Regions from separate parts of the Exiguobacterium sp. UBA3491 genome, predicted to be linked through region 1. Evidence: riboswitches for the same ligand, from Rfam matches in the RefSeq annotation. Region 1 holds a riboswitch; each other region holds the start of a gene.

Region 1 (10,343 bases):
TTCATAATTCCTTTTCACGATACCTTATTTCAAACGCAAACGAAACCGTCCCGAGACGGATTTCACGAGGCAACATGGCGAAGACGAACGACTGATTCCGCTTGCCCAAACACTTCTTCCGTCATCTCACTAAGTTCTTCAAATCCAAATGAGGTCAGGAATTGACGCGCTTTATAGTTACGTGCTTCCACGTAGACTTCGAGTGGGACGGCTCCTTGTCGTTCGAGTTCACGAATCAGACGTCTTCCGATTCCGTTTTGCTGATATTCCGGCAGGACGTAAAGCCGAATGATCTCCCATGTTCCTTCGACATCAACAGCATGAATGAAACCGACGATTTCCTCGTCGATGATTCCGACATAAAAATACTCTCCCCGTGCTTCTTCCGCTGTCAGGATCGCACGAACGACTTCTTCTTGCGGATACGCCTCCTGCACGAAATGCGCTTTCGAACTTTCGGAATAGATTTCTTCATACGTATCCAACCAAGATGTGATAGCAATGTCATGAATACGTCCTGCATCAGCTGGAATAGCTTCGCGTATTTCCATAATCGGAACCCCCCTTTATACTCATACAAATCGACTCATGTACTTTTACCCTTTTCTAGAAAAAACATTCGTTTCCTGCAAAGTTCCGCGGAAACAAAAAAGCCCGAAAACCCAAGTAGGATTTCCGGACTTTTTGATTATGCGAAACGTTTTGCTTGTTCTTCAAGAACTGCTGCTTTATCTGTTTGCTCCCATGGAAGCTCAACATCTGTACGACCGAAGTGACCGTATGCAGCTGTTTGACGATAGATCGGACGACGGAGATCAAGCATGTTGATGATTCCAGCCGGACGAAGATCGAAGTTTTCAGCAACCAATTCGACGAGTTGTGCTTCAGGAAGTTTTCCTGTGCCGAATGTATCAACCGCGATTGATACTGGGTGTGCGACACCGATTGCGTAAGCGAGTTGAACTTCTGCTTTGTCTGCAAGACCTGCAGCAACGAGGTTCTTCGCGACGTAACGTGCTGCGTATGCAGCTGAACGGTCGACTTTTGTTGGATCTTTACCTGAGAATGCTCCACCGCCGTGGCGTGCGTATCCACCATACGTATCAACGATGATCTTACGACCAGTCAATCCAGCATCTCCTTGTGGTCCGCCAATGACGAAACGACCAGTTGGGTTGATGAAGAATTTCGTTGCTGCGTCGATGTATTCAGCCGGGATGACTGGTGTGATGACGTGTTCTTTTAAATCAGCTTGGATTTGCTCAAGCGTAACTTCTTCCGCATGTTGTGTCGAGATGACGATCGTATCGACACGAACCGGCTCGTTGTTCTCGTTGTATTCGACCGTGACTTGTGTTTTTCCGTCCGGACGAAGGTAGTCGAGTTGACCGTTTTTACGCACTTCTGCCAAACGGCGTGCGAGACGGTGCGAAAGCGAAATTGGAAGTGGCATGAGTTCTGGTGTTTCTTTCGTTGCGTAACCGAACATAAGACCTTGGTCTCCTGCACCGATTGCATCGATTTCTGCATCAGACATGCTACCTTCACGTGCTTCAAGCGCTTGGTCGACACCAAGAGCGATATCTGCTGATTGCTCATCGATCGATGTCAATACAGCACATGTATCCGCATCGAAACCGTATTTCGCGCGTGTGTAGCCGATTTCACGAATCGTTTCACGAACGACTTTTGGAATGTCGACGTAAGTGGATGTCGTGATCTCACCTGCAACGAGAACGAGACCTGTTGTAACAGAAGTTTCTGCCGCAACACGTGCGTTTGGATCCGCTGCAAGAATCGCATCGAGGATTGAATCCGAAATTTGGTCACAGATTTTATCTGGATGACCTTCAGTGACTGACTCCGACGTGAATAGTCGGCGATTAAGGTTTGTCATGTATGACCCTCCCAAAAAAGAATTTGACGGTGTACTCATTTCCCCTAGTTGAGTGGGACGGTAAAATGAAAAAAACCTTTCCAAGTCCAAAAAATGGTCAGGGAAAGGTTGTGCGTTCTTCCTTTACCCTCTTATCGTTCGAAGTGTTTACTTCGCTTCAGGAGAGCACCTTTTCCCTCATTAATATATGAATTAATGTAGGACGGTTGCCGGGTTTCTTCGGGCCTTGTTCCCTCCACCTGCTCAGAATAAGAGTATCCGTTACGAATTACATGATATAAAGTTGTACCTACTCTGTCAAGCAAGGTTTCAAATTCTAGTCGAAACTTTTTAAAAGAGATGTTAAACTATTAATGCTGAAAGCGTTTCCAGATAAATAGAAATCAGCACCAGAAAATGATTGCGCTCTCTTTAGTATGTCATATATAATAAATGTGTCATACTAAATTCAGTGAGCCAAAACCAACGTAGGGGAAAGGTGGGGTCAGGATGCCGATGACGGTCCTGAATATCGAAGAACTACTCAAGAAAGAGCATGTGTTCAAACAACTATCTGTTGCTGAACTTGTCGAACATGCGATTCGAAACGAAGAAGGTGTCCTTACTGAGAACGGCGCACTATCTGTAGAAACGGGGAAATTTACAGGTCGTTCACCAAAAGATAAGTTCATCGTCCGTGATTCTTCCTGCGAGTCTCACATTGATTGGGGTCATGTTAACCAACCGATGGATGGAGACAAATTTGAACAATTGTTACAAAAGGTTCTTCGTTACATGAACGAAGCCGATCAGCTCTACTACACAGAAGCTGCTGCTGGGGCAGATACGCACTTCACCCTTCCGGTTCGTGTGCTCACACAATACGCTTGGCATAACCTGTTTGCCAAACAACTCTTTTTACGCGAGTATCCTGAAGTGGCTGCCTTCGAACCGTTCACGGTCGTCTACGCGCCACATTTCAAAGCAGATCCTACCGTTGACGGAACGAATTCCGAGACATTCATCGCCATGTCGTTTGAACACCGGATCGTCTTGATCGGCGGAACCGAATATGCGGGCGAAATCAAAAAATCGATTTTTTCCGTCATGAACTACCTCTTACCACAAGAAAATGTCCTTTCGATGCACTGTTCAGCAAACGTCGGACACGAAGGCGACGTCGCCTTGTTCTTCGGTCTATCCGGTACTGGTAAGACCACCCTGTCAGCAGACGATAGCCGTCAATTGATCGGTGACGATGAGCATGGTTGGTCGCATGACGGCGTCTTCAACATTGAAGGTGGATGTTATGCGAAGACGGTCAATCTGTCACGCGAAAAAGAACCGCAAATTTTTGATGCGATCCGTTTCGGAACTGTCCTTGAAAACGTCGTGCTCGATGAATCTCGTCATCCTGATTACGATGACACATCGTTGACTGAAAATACACGTGCTGCTTATCCGATCACAGCGATCGATAACATCGCTGTCCCATCACGGGCTGGTCATCCGAAGACGATTGTCTTCTTGACGGCTGATGCGTATGGCGTCTTGCCTCCGATCAGTAAGTTGACGAAAGAACAAGCGATGTATCATTTCCTATCAGGTTATACATCAAAACTTGCTGGAACAGAGCGTGGTATCACGGAACCGGAAGCAACGTTCTCGACATGCTTCGGTTCACCATTTCTTCCACTGATACCTGAAAAGTATGCGACGATGCTCGGAGAACTGATTGATCGTCACGGTGTGACCGTTTATCTCGTCAACACAGGCTGGACAGGCGGTGCTTACGGGACAGGTAGTCGAATGAAGCTATCGTATACACGGACGATGGTCAACGCTGCCGTCAACGGAACACTTGCAACGATTCCAACAGAAGAGCACCCAATCTTCGGACTTCATATGCCACTTGAAGTTCCTGGTGTTCCAAGTGAATTACTCAATCCGGTACGCGTCTGGTCAAATCCTGACGAATACAACACACAAGCGCGTTCGCTTGCTGAGAAATTCCAACATAATTTCCTTCGTTTCGAAAGTGCGACGGATGCGATCAAGTCAGCAGGTCCATGTCTATAAAAAAAAGAGCCTCAGGGCTCTTTTTTTTATAGAATGGCATCTGTCTCTTCTTGAAGATGCATCTCTTTTTGCATAAGCCACTCCTGACTTTCCGTCAGTAACGCATATGCTCGCGGAAGTGATACACCTAACCGTTGACTGAGCAATTCGAACTGTTCGAAATCACCGCGATCTGCGCTGATCGCAAGCACTAGACAATCCCGGAACGGATGGTCTTTTCCTTGGAGGACAATCTTCAAGGATTCCTCGATTGGCAATTGATCGATGATGTCGTCAATATCAACGGACAATAACGCATCGATATGCGATAACAAGCCGATCATATAGGCACTCTCTTGTTGCAGCGTCCTTGTTTCTGTTGCAAACAACTCACAGAGCTTTGCGCAATGTAAGGAAGATCGCAGCAACTCATTCGACCATTCATAAGGACTTGCGAGCTTCATTTCACGTAAGACAATCAACGAAATCCAGCTTTTAAGTTGAGCAAAGCCAAGTAGTGAGATCGCTTGACGAACGGAACTAACCGTATTGCGTAATCCCACTCCCGGAGAATTGATCAGTTGTAATACCTGGATGCTGATATACGGATTGGCTTCGATCTCGTCAATGACTTCATCGTACTTCTCATCCGTATCAAGCCATTTCAGCATCTTTAACAACACCGGCAATTGTGGTGGGACAGCTTTCCCCTTCATCAGCATCGGTTTAGCATAAAAATAGCCTTGGAACCAGTCATACCCCATCTCAAGACAACGTGTATGATCCTCGTGCGTCTCGACACGTTCAGCAAGCATCTTAATATGAGGATAATTACGTCGAACGATATGCAAAATGGCACTTTGCTCGCGAGGGGAAATTGCCTCGATGTCGATTTTAATTAAATCGATCAATGCAAACAATTCCGCTCCGTACTGTCGAAGTAAATCTGTCACAAAATCATCAAGTGCTAATGTGAAGCCTGCTTCTTTCCAAGTATGCAGAACAGACAACATTTCAGTATCAATATCAACTGTCTCTAAAATTTCAATGACGAATCGGTTAGGATCTAAATAATGAATCAGATCACTTTTCAACAAATCTGACGTAAAGTTGACGAAAAGTTTTTTTCCTTCCGCGACATGTTCCACCCCCATATGGACGAGTGTATTCGTCAATACATCCATCGTCGCTAAATCTCCATCAAAAATAGTCATTTGCTTAATCGAACGATACAATAATTCAAATGCGTCAATTGATCCAACTCGATTAACGATGGGTTGACGTGCTAATAAGATATCCATCGTTCTCCTGCCCCCTCCATTGTCCTCAGATGGTTTCTATTATATCAAAGTTTACTTTTTAGGAGATTATTGTTTTTTACAATGTATCAATGGTCTGTTTTTTCAATCTCTATGCTTCATCTTCCAAAATACAAAAAGCAATACGACAAACATCGTATTGCTTAAATCATGTATCATATCGGTTCCAAATGCCTGTCTCGAACCAAGTCAAAATATCACGCGTCACACGTAATTTTTCATGGATCGGGAATTGATGTGCATACGCATAAGTCTGAAGCAGGGTTTGGTCGGGATGACGTGCAGCATAAGCCGTCGCATGTCGTAACTGAACGTTCTCATCATACGCACCGTGAATCAATAATACTTCACCTTGAGGAGCAACATGAAGCGGCGAGCGCACCTTATACGCCTCAGGTACGGTGTCTGGTGTCCCCCCCGTATAGCGACGCAACATCTTTTGCATCGTCTTCTGCTCCTCGTAGGTCCATGTCAACTCGGTCACGCCTGCCCACGACACCGTCCGCGAAACTGGACGATGATGAGCCAGAAGTAATGCCATTTGCCCCCCACGAGAAAATCCGAATGCATGAACATGCGAGACACGTTGTTGCAACCAATCGAAAGCACTGCATGCGTCTTCGACATCCCGATATCCGAAATCTTCTTTTCCTGTTCCGCCTAAGTTTCCCCGATAGAAAGGTGCCATGACGAAAAAACCAGCCTGCGCGAACGCGAGCAGCCGTGTCGGTCGAACCATTCCGATAGATCGTGTGCCACCTCGCAAGTAGAGAATCCCCTGTCCGTTCGCGACTTGCGGAAGTACGATATAGGCACCGACGCGCTCCCCGTCTGCCGTCGTATAGAACATCCGAAACGTCCGAAACGGACCTTGCCGCGGAAGTTCAAACCAATCGGCGTTCGCTAAGTACACGGAGTGTCTCCGGAAGGACGCGGTCCTTCATCATGAAACTGTATTGTCGGTTCGTATCGAGACGATCAGGGAGTTCCTCGAACAGAAAAGCACCATCTGTTTCATCTACAGCCAAATGGGATGACAGCGATTCGATTTGTGCGAAGTAGATATTTTTGATGATCGTATCCCCTTTTCCGGCAACACGATATTGCCCGATATACTTCAAGGAATCGATTTTCCCGCCTGTCTCTTCCATCACTTCACGACGTGCGGCTTCTTCTGCCGTTTCACCCGGTTCAACCTTCCCACCAGGAAATTCATATCCGCGTTGCTTATGATGGGTCAGCAACCATTTCCCTTCGTACACGGCAATGACCCACACATGTAGAGGACGATCCGAGAACGGATGGTCCTCAAAACTTAACTCCACTTGATTTTGATAATAATCCAAGAATGTAATCACGTACGTGCACCTCATTTCTTCTTCTAACTTCACTTTACCTGTTTCACGGGTATTCTAAAAGTGAAAACGCTAGGATTGCCTATAAATCTGGAAAATGATTACTCGTCCTCATCTCGTGAACGTAAAAAAACAGCCGATGTTCCACTAAGGAACAATCGACTGTCGTTTTGTATTATTTCAAACGTGCTTCGAGTTCTGCTTTTTCTGCTTCGAATCCTGGTTTCCCAAGAAGAGCGAACATGTTTTTCTTGTACGCTTCGACGCCTGGCTGATCGAATGGGTTTACTCCAAGGAGGTAACCACTCATCGCACATGCTTTTTCGAAGAAGTAGAACAGGAATCCGAGGTGATACGGTGTCATCTCTGGAAGTTCGACTGTCAGGTTCGGAACTTGTCCGTCCGTGTGTGCAAGCAATGTGCCTTCTGCTGCCTTATCGTTGACGAACTGAATCGACTGTCCTGCGAGGAAGTTCAATCCATCAAGGTCCTGAGCGTCTTCTTCAATCGTCAACGCGTGACGCGCTTGTCCGACTTTAATGACTGTCTCAAACAGATCACGACGACCTTCTTGGACATATTGTCCCATTGAATGAAGATCAGTCGAGAAATCAACTGCTGCTGGGAAAATACCTTTGAAGTCTTTTCCTTCAGATTCGCCGTACAATTGCTTCCACCACTCTGATACGTAATGAAGTGCTGGTTCGTAGTTGACGAGTAGCTCGATCGTTTTCCCTTTCGCATACAATGCATTTCGGACGACTGCGTATTGGTACGCTTCGTTGTCAGCTAGGTTTTCGCTCGCGTAGCGCTCTTGTGCGTCACGTGCCCCTTGCATTAACTCTTCGATCGAAATTCCTGCTGCTGCGATCGGTAATAGACCAACTGGCGTTAACACAGAGAAACGTCCGCCGACATCATCTGGAATAACGAATGTTTCGTATCCTTCAGAATCTGCGAGTGTTTTTAATGCACCGCGGGCTTTGTCCGTTGTTGCGTAAATCCGGTGTTTCGCTTCTGCTTTACCGTACTTTTCTTCCATGAATGCTTTCAAGAGACGGAACGAGATTGCCGGTTCTGTCGTCGTACCTGATTTTGAGATAATGTTGACCGATACATCTTTTCCTTCAAGTACTTCAAATAAATCATGCAGATACGTTGATGAGATATTATGCCCTGCATAGATGATTTGTGGTGCTTTACGCTCGTCTTTTGATAACAAGTTATGGAATGAGTGTCCAAGCATCTCGATTGCCGCACGTGCACCGAGATACGAACCGCCGATTCCGACGACTAGCAACACATCAGAATCCGACTTGATTTTTTCTGCAGACGCTTGGATACGTGCAAACTCCGCTTGATCGTAGTTCGTCGGAAGATCTACCCATCCTAAGAAATCACTTCCTGCACCTGTTCCTGCATGAATCGCATGGTGGAGCGTCTTTACGGTCTCCGTCATGTGTTCTACTTCATGTTGACCTACGAATTGTAGGGCTTTCGAATAATCAAAACGTACTGTTGACATGCCATCGTCCTCCTTATTCATTCGCAACGAAATGCGACCTTCCTTTTCATTAAAACGCAAGAAGGAAGGTCGTTCAAGTCTTTTGTGAAAAGATTAGCAAATGTTACGAGTTGTTATAGGGCAGCTGTCACGATTTGACGAACATCCTCGTTTCCAAGTGATTTGAAGTTTCCGAAGTCACCACGAGTCATTGCTGACTTGACGATTGAATCGACTGTATCTTCTTTGATGTCGTAATCCGCAAGGCGGTTTGGTGCGCCGAGTGATGTCCAGAAAGCACTAATCGCGTCGATTGTCGCATGTGCTGCTTCCATCTCTGATTTACCTTCCGTGTCGACGTTAAAGACGTTCTCACCGAGTGTGACGAAACGATGTGCGTTTGATTCATCGAGTACGTGGCGCATCCAGTTCGGGAAGAGAATGGCGAGTCCACCTGCATGTGGGATGTCATGAACAGCCGAGACAGCATGTTCGATGTTGTGTGATGCCCAGTCGCCGCGTGCTCCCATTTGAAGAACACCGTTGAGCGCCATCGTACCAGCGAAGAGAATCGTTCCACGAAGTTCCACGTTTTCGAGATCGTTAACGAGTTTTGGTGCTGCTTCGACGACTGCTTTCATGACACCTTCTGTCATGCGTTCTTGAACCGGTGCATGTGCAGGATGGAAGTATTGTTCGAGACAGTGACTCATCATATCGACGATACCGTAGATCGTTTGATCTTTCGGTACGCTGACTGTGTATTTTGGATCAAGGATTGAGAATGTTGGGTACGTAAGCGGACTACCCCAACCATATTTCTCTTGTGTTTTCCAGTTCGTGATGACCGATCCTGAGTTCATCTCAGAACCTGTCGCTGCAAGCGTCAAGACTGTTCCGAATGGAATGACTGTTTTTGGTGTCGCTTTACCGATGACGAGATCCCATGCTTCGCCTTCATACGGGATACCTGCTGCGATCAATTTCGTGCAGTCGATGACAGAACCGCCACCAAGTGCAAGTAGTGCGTCAACGCCTGCTTCACGTGCAATTTTAATTCCGCGTTCTGCAGTTTCGATGCGCGGGTTCGGTTCGACACCGTCGCATTCGACGTACTCGATTCCTGCCGCATTGAGTTCACGTGTGACATCATCATAGACGCCGTTACGTTTAATACTTCCGCCGCCAAACACAAGCATGACTTTCTTCGCACCAAGTGATTCGAGTTGTGGTTTCAGTTGGCTGACTTGACCGTCACCAAAAATAAGTCTTGTTGGATTGCGATATTCAAAGTTTTCCATCTGTGTTGCCTCCTCATTAAGTAATGAACACCTTACATTATCCACACATTCCCCTTTCGCATCTAATTTAATGCTTATTGCATGTAACAATCGCAAAAAAAAGAGAACCGACCGATGTCGATTCTCTCATGTGGCTTATTTTTGGAAGTTTGATTTTTCAATCCATTCTTCCAATTTACCTTTAAGAACGTTGAATCCAGGTGCTTCTTCTTGTTTGAAAGCAGGACCTGCATCGCGACGTCCAGCGTTTTTGCGTGGACCTTTCGCGCGTGCTTCACGTTTTGGAGCTTCCTGAGTTGCTTTGATCGAAAGCTTCATTTTTTTGTTAGCTTCGTCGATGTCGAGAACTTTAACAGTTACTTCATCGCCAACTTTTACGTAATCGTTGATGTCTTTTACGTAATCGTGTGAGATTTCTGAAATGTGGACGAGACCTTGTGTTTGCTCGTCAAGTGCTACGAAAGCACCGAAGTTTTGAATACCAGTTACTTTACCAGTAACGACTTGGTCTTTTTCAAAGTTTGCCATAATGTATACACTCCCTAACTAAATTCATCAACTTATAATAACACACTTTTCTTGTATCGTAAAAAATATTTTTGGAATTTGTTTATTTTTTATTTCACAAGGGAACATTTTAGTAGCAAGACTTCAAGTATTCCCCCTGATTCTGCCGAACTTTCCGAGTTCGGCCCTTTTTTTGTTCTTTTACTCAATTGACCTAAGTGACAAAGAAAAGTAATGCTTGAAACGAGAAAGACGAATAACAGATAAGACTATCAAAAAAAACGGACAGTCTCGGTCTGCTCGCTTTCCGCGGACAAGCCCTCATGCCGCTTCAGATGCGTCGCATCTTCCAGGGTCATGATGACTTGTTTTTCCGCAGGAGTCGAGCAGAACCTCACCTGTCCTAGGTTATATGAATTCTCT
Region 2 (10,343 bases), on a different contig from region 1:
CACCTATCCGAACCTCCCCTTCCTGAAACGGGCGATCACCGAACAATGCTTTGCATAATTCCGTTTTACCAGCACCGACAAGACCCGCGATACCAACGACTTCACCTGCTTGAACCGTCAAGGAGATATCGTGGACGTCCGCATTCGTAGCACTCTCGACGGTCAATACGTTCGTTCCATTTACCCGTGACGTTTTCGCAACAGACGTAAGCTGACGCCCGAGCATCTGCTCAACGACAGCTCCCTTCGTGATGTCTGTCAAAAGACATCGTGAGATGAGTTGACCGTCGCGCATGACTGAGATGGAGTCGCAAATCTCATATAGTTCCTGTAAACGATGCGAGATGAAGATGATCCCAAGCCCTCGTTCGGCTAAACGACGCACGACTGAAAAGAGATGGCTTGTTTCCGCCTGACTGAGAGGTGCCGTTGGTTCATCTAAAATCAAAAAACGGCGTTCTTGGACGAGGGCGCGAGCAATCAGTACGAGTTGCTTTTCAGCAAGCCGCAACTCCTCGACGCGTGTCTTGACGGAAATATCCGCCTGTAATGTCGCTAACGCTTCCTTGGCACGCTGTATGTAACGGCGTTGGGATACGAAGCCAGTCATCGTTCCGTCCGTCAACAGATCGAGACAGATATTCTCAGCGACCGTCAAATACGGGACAAGCGCCACATCGACCTCTTGTTGGACGAGGTCGATTCCAATCTGTTTCGCATCACGCGGTGACGTGATGGACAACTCCTTCCCGTCGAGACGGATCGTTCCTTCGTCCGCCGTTTCCGCTCCGGATAAGACTTTCATCAACGTCGACTTACCGGCACCATTCGCACCGACAAGCGCGTGGATTTCACCGGATTTCACTTCAAACGAGACTTGTTTTAAGGCTTGCACTCCTGGAAACGCCAGTGAAATCCCAGTCATCTTCAAGTGATGATTGGTAGACGTCATTGTTTTTTATGGACGTCACGCAACCGGTCCATCCACGGTTCATTGAATTTGTCCGATGTACTCCATCCTTTGATGATCGTATCGAGATTGTACATCGTCGTATCCTGCTTCAACGCCTTCTGCTCCACAAGTTTCGCATCGAGATCAAAGCTATCCGGCGTCTTCTCGCCAGCGATTTTCTTAGCCAGTAATCGCATGTCCGTTTGTCCAATCAAGAATGGATCCACCGCACTCGTCGAGACCCAGTTACTGCCTTTTTCACGCATCAGGTTGATATCCTGATTCGAGACATCGATCGAGATTAGCGGGATTTCTTGACGTTTATTATCCTTGAGCGATTTGTAAGCCCCTTTTGCGACTTCGTCCCACGCTCCCCAAACCGCATCAATGCTTCCTTTCGGATATTTCGCGAGAATCGCATTCATCTTCGTTGCGATATCCCCTTGGACATCTTGGAAGTTTGTCGGTCCAACCGTCTCAAGCGTTTTGATCTTACCGTCTGCTTCGTACGTCTTATAGATTTCCTGACGACGATCGAGCGGGGCAAAACCTGGTCCGAACCAAAGTTTGATGACACGGACCGGCTTTTTGTCCGTCACCTTCGTCACTTCATCAAGCGATAGCTTCGCGAGTTGATGATCGTTTTGGAATGTTTCCGTCACACCTTTTAACGCCGTTCCTTTTTTCTTCGTGACCGTATCGAACGTCACGACCTTCAGCCCTTTGTCGACCGCTGGTTTAATCATGTCATAGGCGTAGTCTTCCTTACCATGCGAGATGATGAGCCCATCATAATCTTGCTGAATCGCTTGCGCGACCAGCTCCTTGAACTTGACGTCGTTACCTTCCGAAATAAACGTGCTGACTTTAAAGCCAAGCGCTTCGCCTTCACTTCGTGCGCCATCAAGGAATTGTTTCGTATGGTCGTCCGATGCTAGGTTGCGGATGACGGCGATCTTGACGTCCGATTGAACCCCTTTTGGTACATCCTTGACGACCTTCGTCGTCGTGGCTTCTCCATTCGCACAAGCCGCTAGTAACAGTGCCGGTGCTAGGACGGCGTAAGCTAGTTTTTTCATGACATATCTCCTTATCCGAGGGGTTGAAGCCCTGTTAATTGTTCAATCGTTTCTTCATTCGGTTGCGTGATGACACCAAGTTCGGTAATGATGCCCGTGATCAATGTGTGTGGTGTGACATCAAACGCCGGGTTGAAGACAGCGACGCCTCCCGGTGCTGTCGCGACACCTTGGACAGTCGTCACTTCCTGCGGATCACGTTCTTCGATTTCGATCGCGTCTCCGGAAACGAGCGAGAAGTCGAACGTCGAGAGCGGTGCTGCGACGTAAAACGGAATACCAAAAGCTTGCGCGAGCAGTGCCAATTGGAACGTCCCGATCTTATTCGCCGTATCTCCGTTTCGTGTAATGCGGTCGGCACCGACGATGATCGCATCGATCTGTTTTTCTTTCAGCGTATGGGCGACCATGTTGTCCGTAATTAACGTGACATCGATGCCGGCACGTTGCAGCTCCCATGTCGTCAATCGTGCTCCCTGCAGTAACGGTCGCGTCTCACTCGCAAAAACGGATAATTCGATGCCGCGTTCTTTTGCGATGTAGAACGGCGCAAGTGCCGTTCCATAAGCAGCGGTCGCAATCGATCCAGCATTACAAATCGTTAGGATCCGGTCGCCTGACTGGAACAATTCCAGTGCATGAATCCCGATTTGACGTGACGTCTGCGCATCCTGGTCGTATAAGGCGACCGTCCGTTTTTCCAACCGTTCGCGAATCACTTCTACCGACGTCCCGTCTTGAATGATTGGATTCAATTGATCGAGGACATTTCGCAAGTTGACGGCCGTCGGTCGTGTCGCGAGTAACGTCGCCGATGTCTCAAGCAAGGCTTGCTTGTAGACCGGTAGCTCTGCTTCAAAGCGGTACGCTTCTTGAACGAGCACGAATCCACCGAATAAGCTGATCGCAGGTGCGCCCCGGACACGTAGTTGTTTAATCGCCTCAACCGCTTGCGCGAGATCAGCAATGACTTCATAGTGCTCTTCTTGCGGTAGACGTGTCTGATCGAGAATCGTCAAGACACGATCTTCGTAACGGATACTTTGAACGAATGTAGTCATCGGCTCAGTTCCTCCGTTACGTCAAAGTTTCGTAAATCATCGAATGTCCGGCATTCTGTACGGCGTTTGATTAACGCCGCTCCTAGACGAAGAGCGTGACGTTTCCGCTCTAAGCGTTCCGTCGTTGAATCGATTGATTCTAAATCAGCGACCGGTGCAAGGCCGATCGTCCGCCGAATCAATTCGCAACCGGCAAAGCCAAGGGCATCCTGCAAGATCGTGCTCAGTACATCGTCGACGAGCCCCGATGCCCGGAATGGTTCGACGGCTTCCCGTTCCCATAATGCACGGAACGTTGAAGCAAACGTCAGCCAGAACGTATCGATATCCTTGATTCGGGCGCCACGTCGTGTAGGGTAATCCGGATATGCCGCGAAGAATAGATGCGCAATGAACTGCCCGACATCGAATCCGAATGGACCATAAAAGGCGAATTCAGGGTCGATGACTTTCGTTTCCGTCGCCGAGGCGAAGATGCTTCCTGTATGTAGATCGCCGTGCAGCAATGCATCTCCTTTCGTGATGAAGAGCGCTTCGAGTTTTGCGACTTCGCGTTTCAACTCATCGTCTGCCCATAGACGTGCCACCTCTTCTTCGAGTCCGGCTTCAATCTCGTTCGTCTCCGCGTCATGAAACGGATCCGTGAAGATTAATTTTTCCGTGATGTCGCACAAGTCTGGATTGTAGTACGTTCGGGCGACACGTTTCTTTTCAACCGGACCAAGCGCAAAGTCCGATGTATGGAATAACGTCCGAGCGAGATAAGAACCGATATGTTCCGCAAGCAACGGATACTGTTCACCTGCGAGTAAACCACTTCGAACGATCGTCAGATGTGAAAGATCTTCCATGACCGTATATGCCTCTTCATGACTAGCATGAAAAACACGTGGCACGAACGGTACGGCATGCCGTGCGAATTCACGGAGTGCGGATTGCTCGATCCACGCTCGTTCGAGCGATAACGGCCAGCTCTCCCCGACGACCTTCGCATATGGTAATGCTTGTTTTAAAATCAAGCGATGTTCGCCTTCTCGAATCCGAAAGACGAGGTTGAGGTTCCCGTCGCCAATCTCTTCTGCTTCGACGGCTCCATCGCCGATCAGTCCTAATGTCCGAACACAATCAATCGCGTCCTGTTCTGTGAATGCTTTATATGTCATCTCAGTTTCCCCCTATGTGATACACGAAAAAGCGCCTCTTTTCGTCATCGAAAAGAGGCGCAGAAAAGTCACTGCGTCCTCTTATCTCTCAGACGAAACGTCTGTTGGATGTAGCACCGTGCCCAGTGGTCGGTTGCTGCGGCGTCATCGGGCCAATTCCCTCTGCCAACTCGCGATAAGAGTCGTATGTAGTTGTCGTGTGTGATATTGATTTGAATCTTACGCAATCGACTTCCTCGCTGTCAAATCGAAATCAAGCAGAAACGGATATCATTTTTAAGTCATCTATAGAAAGAGTATTTTCAAAAAAATAAATTTTCTAAAAATAGTTTGACAAGTGGCGATTCTCATGTAAAAATTGCAATTAGATTTCACAATTTCATCCAATTCTTATCAAGAGCAGACGGAGGGACAAGCCCTACGATGTCGCAGCAACCGACCTTTTGGCACGGTGCTAATTCTTGCAGCTACTAAGCTGACAGATAAGAGTCCACGTTCGAATCATTCATGGTCTCTTGTCGCTGACGAGAGACCATTTTTTTGTTGAAGGAGGAAAGACATGGCTTATATCACTGCTACTTATCAATTGACTGCCCGTGATCGACTCGAGCAGCGCGCTGAACAACTCGCGCTTGGTCTGACAGTCGGTTCTTGGACGGAACTGAATCATCTCGAACAACAACAACTTGCCTCGTTCAAAGGGGAAGTCGTACATACCGAAGAACGCGATGGCAAAGGATATATCACGATTCGTTACCCGGAACATAACGTATCGCGCGACTTTTCTGCGATTCTGACGACCGTCTTCGGGAAACTCTCACTCGACGGTGAAATCAAATTAACGGAATTGCTACTACCCGATACATTTACGTCGGACTTTCCAGGTGCAAAGTTCGGGATCGAAGGGGTCCGTTCCTTGATCGGTGTCGAAGATCGCCCACTATTAATGAGCATCTTCAAAGGAGTCATCGGACGCGATTTATCGTTCCTTCGTGATCAACTCGAAGGACAACTCGCTGGTGGGATCGATCTCGTCAAAGACGATGAGATCCTATACGACAATCCATTGACACCAACGATTGACCGGGCACGGATCGGACGTGAGGTCATCGATGCTCACTTCCAACGGACCGGTAAACGTGCGTTATATGCGATCACACTCAGCGGTCCTGTCTTTACGCTCAAGGATCAAGCCAAGCGATTGATTGATGCTGGAGCGACTGCTTTCTTGCTGAATACCTTCACATACGGACTCGACGTCTTACGCGAACTGGCAAGTGATCCGGAAATCAACGTTCCGATTTTCAATCATCCGGCATATAGCGGTGCGTTGATCGCTAGCCCGAATCACGGAGTCGCAGCTCCTGTCTTACTCGGCACATTACCGCGCGCTGCTGGAGCAGACTTGACGCTATTCCCGTCTCCTTACGGCAATGTCGCTTTGCCAAAGGATGTCGCCCGTGGTATCGCGGTCGAAGCGACCCGTCTCGGTCAGACGAAATCAATCTTCCCGGTTCCTTCAGCCGGTATTCATCCTGGACTCGTCGCTCAACTCGTACGAGACTTCGGGATCGCTTCCGTCATCAACGCCGGCGGCGGCGTACATGGTCATCCGCAAGGTGCTGCGGCTGGTGTCATTGCTTTCCGTCAGGCACTCGATGCGGCACTCGCAAATGAATCCCTATCGACGGCAGCATCGCGTCATGAAGAATTACGAATTGCCCTCGACGCTTGGGGGATCAAGTCATGACCGTACGGATTCTTTGTGACTTCGACGGGACGGTGACGACACAGGATAACATCATCGCACTCATGCAGGCATTTGCGCCAGCGAGTGACTTCGAACCGTTAAAACGCGGTGTACTCGACCGGACGTTATCGATTCAGAGTGGTGTCGGGCAAATGTTCGCACTTCTGCCGTCTGACGGAAAAACAGCCTATCTTGACTTTTTGTTGGAGCGTGCAGTCATTCGCGACGGATTTTCGGAGTTACTGCAGTACAGTCGTCGTCAAGGCATCGATTTTTCGATCGTCAGCGGTGGAATGGACTTTTTCGTCGAACCAATCTTAGCGCCATTCCTCGACCAAGAACAGATTTACTGTAACGTCGCTGATTTTAGTGGTCCATTCGTCCATATCGATTGGCCAAACGCCTGCGATACCCATTGCACGAACGGGTGCGGCTGTTGTAAAACGTCCGTTGCCCGGACACTACGTAAAGACGGTGACGTCATCATCGTCATCGGCGACTCGGTGACGGACTTCGAACTCGCAAAACAAGCGGATCGTGTCTATGCCCGTGATTATCTGATCACGTTGTGTGAAGAGAACGATATCGCCTATACACCGTTTGAGACGTTCCACGATATCGTTCATGATTTAACACGAGCGGAGGTGACAACATGACATTCATGCGACGGTATGAAGAGCTACGCGCCATCAAACAAGAGCTTGCGGCGCGCGATTGGTTCCCTGGTACGAGTGGCAATCTCGCCATCCGGACATCCGGTGTCCCGGTTGAATTCCTTGTGACGGCAAGCGGAAAAGATAAACGGCAGACGACTCCTGACGACTTCGTTCATGTCGATGCGACCGGTCAATTGATCGGTGAGCAATCCGGGCGTCCTTCTGCTGAGACATTGCTCCATGTCGAAGTGTTCAACCGAACGAACGCCGGATGTTCCCTGCATGTCCATACGATTGCGAACAATGTGATTTCGGAGTTATATGGCGATCAAGGAAGTATCACCTTCTCCGGTCAAGAAATCATCAAGGCACTCGGTCACTGGGAAGAAGATGCGACGGTCACGGTGCCGATCATTCCGAATCACGCGGACATCCCGACACTCGCTGCTGCTTTTGCGCCATATGTCACAGCGGACAGCGGTGCCGTCCTGATTCGCAATCACGGAATCACGGTCTGGGCACCGACCGCCTTTGAAGCAAAGAAACACCTCGAAGCCTTCGAGTTTTTATTCAACTATACGTTGACGTTGCAATCATGCCGTCAATCTATCTATTAAAAGGAGGAATCATCTCATGGCAACAGTCTTATTCCAAGAAACAAACACACGGTATACGGATCAAACGGAAGTCGCTGACTTCCTCGCATCGCGCGGCGTTCTTTACGAACAATGGGACGTCTCAAAACTACCAGCACCTCTCGTCGAGAACTTCACACTGACGGATGCCGACAAACAAACGATTCTCGATACGTTCGCTCCAGAAATCAAAGACGTATCAGAACGTCGTGGATATCAGACAGCTGATATCATTTCACTTTCGGATACGACACCGAACCTTGACGAGTTGCTCGTCAACTTCCAGAAAGAACATCATCACACGGATGATGAAGTCCGTTTCATCGTCAGCGGTCACGGCGTCTTCGCGATCAAAGACGAAGAAGTCGGCTACTATAACATCGAACTCAATCCTGGTGATTTGATTTCTGTTCCTGTCAATACACGCCACTACTTTACGCTCCAAGAGGATCGGAAAGTCGTCGCTGTTCGAATTTTCGTCACGACGGATGGTTGGGTTCCAATTTACGAGAACGAGACATCCACGGTCTCTTAAGAACGACAAAAGCGTTGATTTCTTCTATATAAGGAGAATCGGCGCTTTTTCTTATCTCACAAACATATCACTACATCGACACGTAACAGATATAATGAGGGAAAAGCGATTGGGGAGTGAGCAACATGCATATTCGTCCTGTAACGGAACATGACTTACCCGCTGTTCTATCCATTTATAATGAAGGCATCGAAGACCGAATCGCAACGCTTGAGACGGATCGAAAAGATTTATCGTTCATGACCCAGTGGTATGCAGAGCGTACGCATCGCTACGCTGGATATGTCGCAGAAGATGAGACAGGTGTCCTCGGCTTCATTTCTCTTGATCCGTATAACCCGCGTCCTGTCTATGCGACAGTTGGTGAGATTTCCGTCTACATTACTCGAACACATCGCGGACAAGGGATCGGGACACAGTTGTTAGAAACTGCCGAACAACATGCGCGCGATCATCAGATGCATAAGCTGATCCTCTTTACCTTCCCGTTCAATAAAATCGGACAAAAGCTCTACATCCGTTCCGGATTCCGGATTGTTGGGACATTTAAGGAACAAGGTCGCTTGAACGGCGAATACGTCGACGTCATGGCGATGGAGAAACGCTTACGATAGGATTCATTGAATGCCAGACGGGGAATAGTCAATCCGAGTCATTGAGAGAGGATGAACCTAATGGATATTCAACAAATTCGTAATGCAACGCTTGTCGTCACGTATGCCAATCAAGTTTTACTGATCGATCCGTTTCTCGGCGAAAAAGGCAGTTTACCTCCTTTCGGTCAAACGCCGAATGCCGTCGCCAATCCACTCGTCGACTTACCGGTCGATGTTAAGACACTGCTCGATCCTGACGCTGTCTTCGTCACGCATCTGCATGCCGATCATTTCGATGATGCTGCAAAACAATTTCTACCCAAGCATTTGCCATTCTATGCGCAGCAAGAAGAAGACGCACGGCAAATCCGAGAAGCCGGCTTCACGAACGTCTCTTCCTTCGATTCCGGTGTGACGATCGGTGATATCCAGGTCCATCGAACAGGTGGACAGCATGGTGTCGGTGAAATCGGTGAACGAATGGGACATGTCTCCGGACTCGTCCTCACGCATCCGGACGAACCGACGCTTTATATCGCAGGTGATACGATTTGGTGTGACGAGGTCGCGCATGCGATTGAACAACATACACCAGATATCATCGTCGTCAACAGTGGGGCTGCCCAGTTCCTGACGGGAGAACCGATCACGATGTCGCAGCGTGATCTCCTTGCCGTACACGAAGCAGCAGCGGAAGCAACGATCATCGTCTCGCACCTCGAGTCCGTCAATCACTGTCTCCTGCGGCGCGACATGATTGCTGACTTTTTAGCTGCTTTCCACCTCTCTGCCCATTTCCTCATTCCGGAAGATGGCGAAACGATGTCATTTTAAGAACAAATCAAAAGTCTCTTTTCGAAATTCATCGAAAAGAGACTTTTTTCATGGAATGACCAATCCTAATAATCGAGCGAAGGCGACTGCTTGTTCTTCCGTAATGACTGCGCCCGGTAAAAATCGCGGATCGATTGTGATACCAGAGAGTTCCGTCTGCCGGAGATCAAGACCTTTTAATGGTGTTTCAATCCATTGGCTATCAGTAAGCCGGACCGCTTCGAGTTTCCAATGGGTCGGTTTCACTTCGAAGAACTGTGCTTCTTTCATCGTCGTTTCACTCCAATGCTGATGACGGACAGTACTACGAATGAACTGGGCATAGTCTGCGAGTCCTTCTTCGATCGTCAGATGATCAAGCGTACAATCTTCAAACTGAACACCCGTCATCCGGCATCCGACGAAAGACACGCGGTGAAAACGGGTTTCTTGGAAGTGACATCCTGTTAAGTCACATTGCTCGAAACGAATATCTTCGAACGAACCGCGGTCAAAGGTGAGGTTCGCGAACGAGACATTTTGAAAACATACTTGATAGGCATCGATACGCTCCGTCAGTTCGACAGGCATCGACTCCTTTTCATAACGTGCTCCTTTCAGATATGGATCGTCGATTTCGACTTGATCGAACGTCTCTGCTTGAAGCGTTTTCGGTAATTCTGGTAAACGGATAACGATCTCTTTCATAAAAATTCCCCCTTTTTCTCTCCTTTAGTGTATCAAACTCCTTTTGCATAAGGGTCAATCGTTCGAAATCCCTCTTTTTTCAACAGTTTTTTATTTTGAGACACTTTGAGACCATGCTATAGTCAAAGAAAATCAAAATAAGAACATATGTTCTTTCATGTAAAGGAGTGATTCAAATGTTTCCTTCCGTCGTTTTACCACAGAATAAACGTATTTTTTGTGTTGACAGTGTTTCCTTCTACGCCAGCTGTGAATGCCAGTATCGCAATCTCCCTCCCTTAACGACACGTCTTGCGGTCGTCTCCGATTTAAAACGAAGCGGATCCGTCATTCTCGCCGCTACTCCCGCCTTAAAAGCGCTTGGAATCAAGACAGCCGGTCGACTGTACGAAATC
Region 3 (10,343 bases), on a different contig from region 1:
CGTTATGGACCATCTTGACGAAGTGACCAGCGCCCTTCGGACCGATATAGACACAACATGGATCGCCTTCAACGTGAGCGGCGATCTTCGTCAAGATCGGTGCGACATGTTCGTAGGCTTCTTTCGATCCACCCGGCATGATCGCAGGACCGGTCCGTGCACCGACTTCACCACCCGATACACCGACGCCGATGTATTCGATGCCGTGTCGTTGGAGTTCGTCGAAGCGACGTTCCGTATCAAGAAAGTGGGAATTCCCACCATCCATGATGATGTCGCCTGTTTCGAGATGTGGAAGTAACGATTCGATGACTGAATCAATCGCGCTGCCGGCCGTGACCATCATGAAGATTTTACGCGGACGGGCGAGTGACTGTACGAATGCTTCGATATCGTAGTACGGATGAAGTGGTAATCCCTCATCGTGTGCGACGAGATCGTCCGTTAAATCACGTGTGTAGTTATAGATGGCGACTTCTTCTTGATGACTCGCCATATTCATTGCTAAGTTGCGTCCCATGACGCCAAGCCCGATGACTCCGATAGAATGTTGCATAAGTAGAACGACTCCTTTTCTTAGACGACGAGGCTGAGGAGAAGAACGAACCCAAGTCCACAAACGGAAATGATCGTCTCAAGCACAGTCCATGTCGCAAACGTTTCTTTTAATGATAAACCGAAATATTCTTTAAACATCCAGAAGCCCGCATCATTGACGTGTGAAGCGATTAGACTACCCGCACCAGTCGCAAGGACGACGAGCGCTAAGTTGACGTCAGATTGCTCCAGTAACGGAATGACGAGACCTGCTGTCGAAAGGGCAGCGACTGTCGCAGAACCAAGTGAGATCCGGAGAATCGCAGCGATCAACCAAGCGAGCAGAATCGGAGATAACGCCGATCCTTCAAATAATTGTGCGACGAATGTACCGACGCCGCCGTCAATCAAGACTTGTTTGAAGGCACCGCCACCACCGATGATCAATAGCATCATCCCGATTTGGGCGATGGCCGTCGTACAAGATTCCATGACCGTTTGCATCGGAATCTTACGGGCGATCCCCATCGTGTAGACCGCGACGAGTAACGAAATCAACATCGCCGTCGAGGCGTTCCCGATGAACTCGATCGCCGAGATGACGCTACTCTCACCCAAGCCGAGTGTTTCTTGTAAAAGCGTGAAGATCGTTGCGACCGACATCAAGAGGACCGGTAGCATCGCAGTGAAGACACTAATACCGAAACCTGGCGTCTCGTCTAAATCAAATTCTTTTTGTTCCCCGAGTGACGCGATGTTTCCTGTGCGTGTAAACGATTCAGGTACGAGTCGTTTCGCGATTTTCGTAAAAACAGGACCAGCAATGATGACTGTCGGAACAGCAACGATGAAACCATACAATAAGACTTCCCCGATATTGGCTTTATACTCCCCTGCGATGACGGTCGGACCTGGGTGAGGTGGTAAGAAGCCGTGCGTGACAGACAGTGCTGCGACCATTGGGATCCCAAGATATAAGATCGAGACGCGGAGCTGGCGTGAAATCGCAAAGACGATTGGAATCAACAGAACGAGTCCGACTTCGAAGAAGAGTGCGATTCCGATGATGAACGAAGCAACGACGACCGCCCATTGGATGTTCTTTTCCCCAAATCGTGCGACAAGCGTCATGGCGATTCGCTGCGCCCCCCCGGCGTCAGCGATTAGCTTTCCAAGCATCGCACCAAGACCAAAGATCAGAGCTAGGTGACCGAGTGTTCCTCCGATACCGGCTTCGATCGTCTTGACGATTTGATCGAGCGGCATGCCGAGTAGTAGTGCAACGCCAAAGGAAACGATGATGAGTGAGACGAACGTATTTAATTTTAACCCCATGATGAGAACGAGCAATGCGACGATCCCAATTCCTACGATGACTAAAGGCATGATGACTTCCCCCAAAAGATTAAGTTAGTTTTCCTCTTGAATCAAGCTCCGTTGATACATAGCAATTCGTTTGTGGTCTTCGGATAATGTCCGCGCTAGACTAATGAAAATTGGTAAAAGCTGACGATATTCATGCATCGCTTCTTCATTTGGTACATGGCGATGTGTTTCCCCAATCATCTCAGAGACGACTTCGAACGAATCGATTTCCCCTGTCGCATACAGTCCGAGAATACAAGCGCCAAGACATGAACTTTCGAAACTTTCCGGAATGACGACTTCCGACTCAAAGATGTCCGCCATCATTTGGCGCCAGACTTCAGACCGGGCAAATCCACCGGTTGCCTGAATCCGCGTCACAGGACCATCCATGCATTCGACGAGTGCGAGGAAGACGGTATACAGATTGTAGATGACGCCTTCTAGTGCCGCCCGGATCATATGCTCTTTTTTGTGTGAGAGCGTCAAACCGAAGAATGAACCGCTGACGTCCGGATTCCATAGCGGTGCTCGTTCACCGGACAAGTAAGGATGGAACAACAGACCGTCGGACCCCGGGCGGACGCGTTCGGCAATCTTCGTCAGGACAGCATACGGATCGATGCCGAGGCGTTTTGCTGTCTCGACTTCTGCTGAAGCGAGTTCGTCTCGAATCCACCGTAAGACCATTCCACCGTTATTGACGGGGCCGCCGATGACCCAGTGGTCCTCGGTCAGTGCGTAACAGAACGTTCGTCCTTTTTCATCCGTCTGTGGACGATCAATGATCGTTCGGATGGCACCGCTCGTTCCGATCGTGATCGCGATTTCCCCTTTGCGAATCGCGTTGACACCTAAATTGGAGAGGACACCGTCACTGGCACCGACTAAGAACGGCGTATCGACGGATAGTCCCATTTGTCGTGCGTAATCAGTATTGAGTCCGGTACATGACGTCGTTGTCGGTACGGGTTCCGATAAATAGCTTGCATCGATACCCGCGACATGCAGTGCGCCCGTATCCCAACCTAATTCATGAATATTAAAGAGACCAGTTGCTGAAGCGAGAGAGTGGTCGATGACATATGTTCCGAACAGTCTTTGGAACACGAACTCCTTGATCCCGACATACTTTTTCGTTTGAGCGTGGAGCTCCGGACGATCTTCGACGAGCCAACTGATTTTGCTAAGCGGTGACATCGGATGAATCGGTGTCCCGGTCCGGTGATAGATCGAGAGACCATATTGTTCCTTAATCTTGTTCGACCATGCTTCACTCCGACTGTCCGCCCATGTGATGCAGGCAGTCAACGGTTGATGTTGTGCGTCCATCGCAATCAAACTGTGCATGGCACTACTGAACGCGACGAACTTCGGTGGCATGCTCGGATGACGTTTTGTGATCAATCGGATGGATTCGAGTACGGCATCAAAAATTTCTTCCGGATCCTGTTCCGCCGTCGAACGGTTCGGTGTGTGGAGTGGGTAACCGACGTTCGTTTGTCCGATGACCTCTCCTTTTGTCGTAAATAAGACTGCTTTCGTACTCGTCGTTCCGATATCGACGCCTAACATGTATTCAGTCATGTGAATCGACTCCTTTCGACATCATTTGTTGCGTTTTCCAGAGATCTTCGACTTCCTGAACATCATCAAAGTTCTGATGTAAGGAAGCAACCATCCGTTCACGATCTCCTGTCTCGATCGCTTCGATATACAAGGCATGGTTCGCGAGGATGCGTTCAAAGTCTTCGATGTCTTCCTCGAATCGTACCCGCATTGATAGGAGGATGAAACTTTCCATGACTGGTTTGAGATTTTGCCAAATCATGCTGACATACCCATGATCGATCGAGCGGATGATCGTTTCATGAAACAGTACGTCTTGGAAAGAGAATTCATCAGCATCCTTATATTTGATGGCAACCTTCATCATTTCGAGAATTTTGCTGAGTTCACGGACGAGTTCTGCCCGTTCGACCTTAACAAGTCGCTCGAAGACGAACGTTTCGATGAGTAACCGGACATCATAGATTTCTTGAATGTCGCGCTCGGATAAACCGACGACGACCGCCCCCATTCGTTCGAGACGAATCAACTGTTCGGCTGCAAGGACCTTTAACGCGTCACGGACAGGTGAGCGACTGACTGAAAAATCAAAGGCTATTTTGTTTTCGGATAAAATGGTACCGCTTTCAATTTTTCCTGAAATGATCCGCATTCGTAGTTCGTGCGCGACACGATCTCCGGCAGAAGCTTTTGACAACCACTTCAAGGGGTATAACAGTTCTGACATAAAATCACCTGATTTCTACATTGAGTATACTTGTATACAAGTTAGTATATACGTTTTTTTCTAAAATGCAAACGCTTCACTTAAATCTTAACGATTCAACTGGCAATCAGGAAATCGATTCCAAATATGTTAGGGTGAAGGAGTAATCAATAATCAGAACGGGTAAGGAGGAGATAGTACATATGAACATTTTAGTTGTAGGTGCAGGAGCAGTCGGAGGTTATTTCGGGGGCCGTCTTGCTGAGCAAGGTGAACAGGTGACCTTTCTCGTCCGTCCGAAGCGATATGAACAATTACAAAAAACAGGTCTACAGATCACTAGTCCTCATGGCGATATCACGATCACGCCTCAGTTAGTGACACGAGACATGCGACCGGATCACGTATTTGATGTCGTTTTGCTTTCGACGAAAGCCTATCACTTAGATGATGTCTTAAAGGATCTTACGCCATTCGTTTCGAACGAGACGTATATCATTCCTTTATTGAATGGCATGCAACATATTCGGCGGTTAACAGAAGTCTTCGGAGAAGAGCGTGTACTGGGCGGTCTTTGCTTCATTGAATCGACGCTTGATGCAGAAGGACGCATTTTACAGACGAGTCCGTCACATCGACTGTTGTTTGGCTCACGAACCGGCAAACCAACAGCTCGTTTGCAGGAGATCGCAACACGTTTTGCGAAAGCGAAGGCACCGATGGCGTACTCGATGCATATCATGGATGACATGTGGCAAAAGTATCTTTTTATTTCGACATTTGCGGGTGTGACGACGCTATTTCGTTCAGCGATCGGTTCGATTCGGGAAGAAGCTGTCGGGCGTCAGATGATTGTAGACGTCATGAACGAAGCGAAACAGGCGATGGAAGAACAGGGCGCGGTCTTCAATGACGATACAGAAACGGTGCTATTGAAGCAGATGCATGCGATGGAAGATACGATGAAATCGTCGATGTTGCGCGATATGGAAAAAGGTCAGCCAGTCGAAGTGGAACATTTCTTTAGTACGTTGCTCGAAACACGCTCTTCACGTCATCTTCAACTGATTGAATCTAATTTATGGATCTATCAAAAAAATCGGGAAATGCCTGTTGACTGAATTATCTGCATTCTGATATGGTTAGGAACAATTACATACTTATCCAGAGAGGTGGAGGGACTGGCCCTATGAAACCTCAGCAACAGGTCGAAAGATACTGTGCTAATTCCTGCGGGTGCTGCACCCGATCGATAAGATTTCCGAATTGTCGACCGACGCATCCGTGAGGATGCGTTTTTTGTTTGAAATAGGTGGAACGAGGAGGAAATGGATTCATGAAAACGAGCGGAGCGTTTCGACGCAAGATGGAATCACGTCATCTGATCATGCTGTCGTTAGGTGGCGTCATTGGAACAGGATTATTTTTAAGTACAGGTTATACGTTGGAACAAGCGGGACGTGTCGGAACGATTTTGTCGTATTTAATCGGAGCCGTCGTCGTCTACTTAGTCATGTTAAGTCTTGGCGAACTCGCTGTACACATGCCGGAAACCGGATCATTCCATAAGTACGCAACAAAGTATATCGGACCCGGTACCGGTTATACGGTGGCCTGGCTCTACTGGCTGACGTGGACGGTCGCCCTTGGTTCAGAATTCACGGCAGCAGGCATTTTAATGCAACGTTGGTTCCCGTCGATTCCAGTCTGGGTGTTCAGTGCATTATTCGCTGCGATGATCCTTGGTATCAACGTCTTGAAGGTCCGCGTATTTGCTGAAGTCGAGTTTTGGTTCTCCGCCATTAAGGTCGTAACGATCATTGCTTTCATTTTACTTGGTGCAGGAGCCATCGTTGGCTTCATCCCATTACAAGATGGTAGCCCGGCACCATTCTTTTCTTCCTTAACGGAAGGAGGATTGTTTCCAAATGGGGCATTTGCGATCTTCATGACGATGCTTGCCGTGAACTTTGCTTACTCAGGAACGGAATTGATCGGCGTCGCAGCGGGTGAAGCGGTCGATCCGAAGCGGACGATTCCGCTTGCGATCCGAACAACGATTTTGCGACTCGTCCTCTTTTTCGTCGGTACGATCATCGTATTAGCCGTCTTATTGCCAACGGAAGGGAAGGGCGTGCTCGAAAGTCCATTCGTTGCGGTGTTTGAACGAATCGGGATTCCGTATGCGGCAGACGTGATGAACTTCGTCATTCTGACAGCGATCTTATCGGCAGCGAACTCTGGGCTTTACGCTGCCTCCCGGATGCTTTGGTCGCTTGCGAACGAACGCATGATTCCGCGCTTCTTCGCCCAGGTGACACCAAGTGGGGTTCCACTTCGAGCTGTATTGTTCAGCATGCTTGGCGGAGGACTTGCTTTGCTTTCTAGCATCTATGCAGCAGGAAGTGTCTATATCGCGCTCGTCTCGATTTCCGGTCTTGCTGTCGTCGTCGTCTGGATGAGTATCAGCGTTGCGCAGTATCGCTTCCGGAAACAATTCCTCCGCGAAGGGCATGTGGTCGACGAATTGGTCTATCGTACACCACTCTTTCCATTGGTACCGATCGCCGCTTTCGTCGTCTGTTTGATTTCCCTGATTGGTATCGGATTTGATCCGACGCAACGAGTCGCCTTGTATTGCGGTATCCCATTCATCGTGATCTGTTATGTCGTTCATGCGTTCACGAATTCTTCTCAGAAACGGAGTGTTGAAGATGTCCCGAATCAAAAATCCAGTTGACCAACGATTACAGGAAGTTCCTTTTCTTATTTTAGATGGTGCCCTTGCGACCGAACTCGAACAAAAGGGATTCGACCTGAACGATCCACTTTGGTCGGCACGCCTCTTAATTGAAGCACCGGAACAGATTGAGCGTGTCCATCACGATTACTTTGAAGTGGGCGCCGATGTTGCGATCACCTCAAGCTATCAAGCAAGTATCGAAGGATTCAAGCAACGTCACATCACGACCGAGGAAGCACAAGCGTTAATTCGACAAACGGTTACCTTAGCGCAAGATGCACGGACGCGTAGCGGAAAGAGTGCCGCATTGATCGCGGGATCAGTTGGTCCTTATGGTGCCTACTTAGCAGATGGTTCTGAGTATCGCGGTCATTATGGTGTGTCAGCAGATGTGCTAGAAGCCTTCCACAGACCACGCATCGAAGCATTGATTGAAGCGGGGGCTGATCTGCTGGCATTCGAGACAATTCCGTCGCTTGAGGAAGCTGTCGTGTTGTTCGGGATTCTCGAAGCGTTCCCGGAAGTATCTGCTTGGCTGACGTTCTCGCTTCAAGATGCGACGCACATTAGTGAAGGAACGGCACTTGCGACGTGTATTGAAACGGTCGGACAACATCCACAGCTCGCAGCAATCGGTGCAAATTGTTTTCCAGCATCTTACGCGACCGATTTCATCCGTCACGTCAAGGCGTTGACGGATGTGCCAATCATCGTCTATCCGAACTCTGGTGAGGTCTATGATCCGGTCGCAAAAACATGGTCAGGTACGAATAATCAGTGTACGTCGTTCCAAGCCATCGCAAAGACATGGTATGAAGCTGGAGCACGATTGATTGGCGGTTGTTGTAGAACTTCACCGGAACATATCGCGCAAATTCGTTCGGTTTGCCAGGTTTCTCATACGTGATGAATGATGACGAAAAAACGGACACGAAATCAATCGATTTCGCGTCCGTTTTTTTTATGGTGTAATTCCATTACCGTTCGCGCAAGGCGCGATTGAATTGTTGCAATAGGCGTCCGAAATCTTCTGCATCATCCGCTGGCCAGTCTGTCAGTAGACGTTCGATGCTTGCGAGACGTGCGGTTCGGTAGATGGTGAGTTCTTGTTGTCCTTTATCTGTAATATGATAGAAAAAGGCTCGCCCATCTGTCGGATCTTTTACTTTTTCAACGAGTTGCTTCTGATCGAGTGCCGCTGCTTGGCGACTGACGGTCGAGACATCGAGCTGAAGTTCACGGGCAAGTGTTTTAACACCGACGTTGCCGGAATCCGCTAATTGTCGCAGTAAGAGATAAGAAGCACGGTCCAAATTACGATTGTCTGACGTCGCCGTCGTTAAGCGCCGGATCAGGATCGCTAACTCGAGTTCAATGGTTTCGAGTGATTGTTGAGACATCGGGTATCTCCCCTTTCAAAAAAGTCTCTCTGTCCCTCATGATTACCCAATGTGGATAAGCTGTCAATGCGAAAAGCAGGAGGCTTGACAGAGTTGTAGTTGTATTATACAATTATTTTTGTTCTTTTAATTGTATCATACAACTTTAGTAGATGAGAAACGAACGACAAAGGAGAATTCAGATGAAAGCTTATGAGTCGATGAAACAAGAGGTCATCACGGTAAACGATACAGATCTGATTCGTACGGTCATCGAACGATTCATTCAATCTGGTATTAGCGGCGTACCTGTCATCAATGCCGAGCAAGAGGTCGTCGGTTATATCAGTGACGGAGATATCATGCGAGCGATCGGAAAACACAAGGACATCATCGTCGATACATTTTTATATGTAGATGTCATCAAAGGAGACGAAGAAGATTATGAAGATCGAATTCGTCATATCTTGAATCGACCTGTCATGGAACTTGCACGCCGGAAAGTCGTAACAGCGGACGCTGACACAGAAATGGAAGAGATTGCAGCGACACTCGGCGCAAAACGGATCAAAAAGCTTCCAATCCTCAAGGCAGGACGTCTTGTTGGGATCATTAGTCGAGGTGACGTCATCCGCCATTCGTTTAAACAGTTCATGTAACACATCCAATAGAAAGAAGGGACACTATGGCACTTGCTGAAAAAACAACGACGCTTGAGCCGGAAACGGTATTAGCGGAAAGCAAACATGGATTATTCCATCAACCGGTTGCTGTTTGGGCAGTCTTTTTCGCCAGTATCACAGCATTCATGGGAATGGGGCTCGTCAATCCCGTCTTACCGACGATTGCTGAGAATTTAGAAGCGTCCAAAAGTGAAGTAACGCTCTTATTTACAAGTTATAACGCCGTCATGGCATTCGCGATGTTAATTACAGGCGCGATCTCATCACGGATTGGTCAAAAAGGAACATTGATGCTCGGGATTGCCGTCATTGCAACTGTTGCTGGTTTTGCTTCACAAGCAGACAGCATTTGGACGCTCGTCGCGTTACGCGGTGGATGGGGACTTGGGAACGCCTTATTCGTCGCAACAGCACTTGCTGCGATTGTTTCGCTGTCATCAGGCGGAACAGCAAAAGCGATTATTTTATATGAAGCAGCCGTTGGTCTTGGGATTTCGATCGGACCGCTATTAGGCGGAACGCTCGGTTCGATCACATGGCGCGCCCCATTCATGGGTGTTGCGACGATCATGATCATCGCGTTTCTTGTCTTACTTTTCTTGATGCCAAAACAAGCAGCATCTGCTGCACCAAAACAAAAGTTATCATTAAAAGCACCGTTCCAAGCGATGAAACATCGTTCATTACTGACACTCGGAATCGTTGCAGCGCTTTATAACGTTGGTTTCTTTACGATCATGGCTTATGCACCATTCGTCATGAAACTACCAGCGAAAGGACTCGGATTCGTCTTCCTCGGTTGGGGGATGTTGCTTGCGATCACATCAGTCTTAACGGCTCCGAAACTGAAACAATGGTTCGGAACGATCAAAGCGATGATCATGATGTTGATCATATTCGCGATCTTGCTTCTGTTGATGGGGATCTTCACGGAAACTCCAGCCGTCGTCATCGTCTGTGTCATCTTGGCGGGAGCTGTGCTTGGGAATAACAACACGCTCATCACGACAGCTGTCATGGATGCAGCACCTGTCGAACGTTCGACAGCATCTGCGGCATACAGTTTCCTACGTTTTCTCGGGGCAGCCATTGCGCCATTCATGGCCGGTAAATTGGCTGAAATCTTCAACGCAAATCTACCGTTTTATGTCGGAAGTGGCTTCGTCCTCTTATCCGTCATCATCATCGGGGTCAATCTCAAACACATTCGCCATATCGATCGGACGGAAGGCGGACATTAATTCGATAACAAGACAGCCGAAGCGCATTCGCTTCGGCTGTTTTTGATTGAAATCAAGAGGGGTACATGGTTTTTAACGTGCGGATCGAGTGCTCGATCATTTCCCGAAGTATGCCTAAGT

The links. Region 1 has a riboswitch for S-adenosylmethionine ahead of metK (methionine adenosyltransferase). Riboswitches for the same ligand answer to the same signal wherever they lie in the genome.
Positions count from the first base shown of each region.
Region 2: linked by a shared signal. The riboswitch ahead of B4F99_RS05015 (2,3-diketo-5-methylthiopentyl-1-phosphate enolase) and the one ahead of metK (methionine adenosyltransferase) in region 1 are both predicted to bind S-adenosylmethionine.
Region 3: linked by a shared signal. The riboswitch ahead of B4F99_RS06125 (amino acid permease) and the one ahead of metK (methionine adenosyltransferase) in region 1 are both predicted to bind S-adenosylmethionine.

Region 1 covers NZ_DFQK01000028.1:167,451-177,793, reverse strand. Annotated here, with positions in the region: gene B4F99_RS10695 (GNAT family N-acetyltransferase) at 63-551, opposite strand; gene metK (methionine adenosyltransferase) at 689-1,897, opposite strand; SAM riboswitch class I at 2,026-2,152, opposite strand; gene pckA (phosphoenolpyruvate carboxykinase (ATP)) at 2,387-3,955, shown strand; gene B4F99_RS10680 (EAL and HDOD domain-containing protein) at 3,982-5,235, opposite strand; gene B4F99_RS10675 (alpha/beta hydrolase family protein) at 5,402-6,166, opposite strand; gene ytkD (RNA deprotection pyrophosphohydrolase) at 6,138-6,611, opposite strand; gene B4F99_RS10665 (glucose-6-phosphate isomerase) at 6,784-8,133, opposite strand; gene B4F99_RS10660 (iron-containing alcohol dehydrogenase) at 8,247-9,413, opposite strand; gene yugI (S1 domain-containing post-transcriptional regulator GSP13) at 9,549-9,941, opposite strand.
Region 2 covers NZ_DFQK01000015.1:17,335-27,677, forward strand. Annotated here, with positions in the region: gene B4F99_RS04995 (sugar ABC transporter ATP-binding protein) at 1-952, opposite strand, end outside; gene B4F99_RS05000 (sugar ABC transporter substrate-binding protein) at 949-2,031, opposite strand; gene mtnA (S-methyl-5-thioribose-1-phosphate isomerase) at 2,043-3,092, opposite strand; gene mtnK (S-methyl-5-thioribose kinase) at 3,089-4,255, opposite strand; SAM riboswitch class I at 4,334-4,437, opposite strand; SAM riboswitch class I at 4,643-4,744, shown strand; gene B4F99_RS05015 (2,3-diketo-5-methylthiopentyl-1-phosphate enolase) at 4,815-6,005, shown strand; gene B4F99_RS05020 (2-hydroxy-3-keto-5-methylthiopentenyl-1-phosphate phosphatase) at 6,002-6,661, shown strand; gene B4F99_RS05025 (methylthioribulose 1-phosphate dehydratase) at 6,658-7,278, shown strand; gene B4F99_RS05030 (1,2-dihydroxy-3-keto-5-methylthiopentene dioxygenase) at 7,295-7,831, shown strand; gene B4F99_RS05035 (arsinothricin resistance N-acetyltransferase ArsN1 family A) at 7,957-8,445, shown strand; gene B4F99_RS05040 (MBL fold metallo-hydrolase) at 8,506-9,261, shown strand; gene B4F99_RS05045 (pentapeptide repeat-containing protein) at 9,310-9,948, opposite strand; gene B4F99_RS05050 (DNA polymerase thumb domain-containing protein) at 10,125-10,343, shown strand, end outside.
Region 3 covers NZ_DFQK01000017.1:62,872-73,214, forward strand. Annotated here, with positions in the region: gene gnd (decarboxylating NADP(+)-dependent phosphogluconate dehydrogenase) at 1-556, opposite strand, end outside; gene B4F99_RS06105 (GntP family permease) at 577-1,923, opposite strand; gene gntK (gluconokinase) at 1,948-3,489, opposite strand; gene B4F99_RS06115 (GntR family transcriptional regulator) at 3,482-4,198, opposite strand; gene B4F99_RS06120 (ketopantoate reductase family protein) at 4,381-5,298, shown strand; SAM riboswitch class I at 5,335-5,436, shown strand; gene B4F99_RS06125 (amino acid permease) at 5,514-6,917, shown strand; gene mmuM (homocysteine S-methyltransferase) at 6,892-7,827, shown strand; gene B4F99_RS06135 (MarR family winged helix-turn-helix transcriptional regulator) at 7,898-8,320, opposite strand; gene B4F99_RS06140 (CBS domain-containing protein) at 8,503-8,958, shown strand; gene B4F99_RS06145 (MFS transporter) at 8,985-10,223, shown strand; gene B4F99_RS06150 (DUF1801 domain-containing protein) at 10,276-10,343, opposite strand, start outside.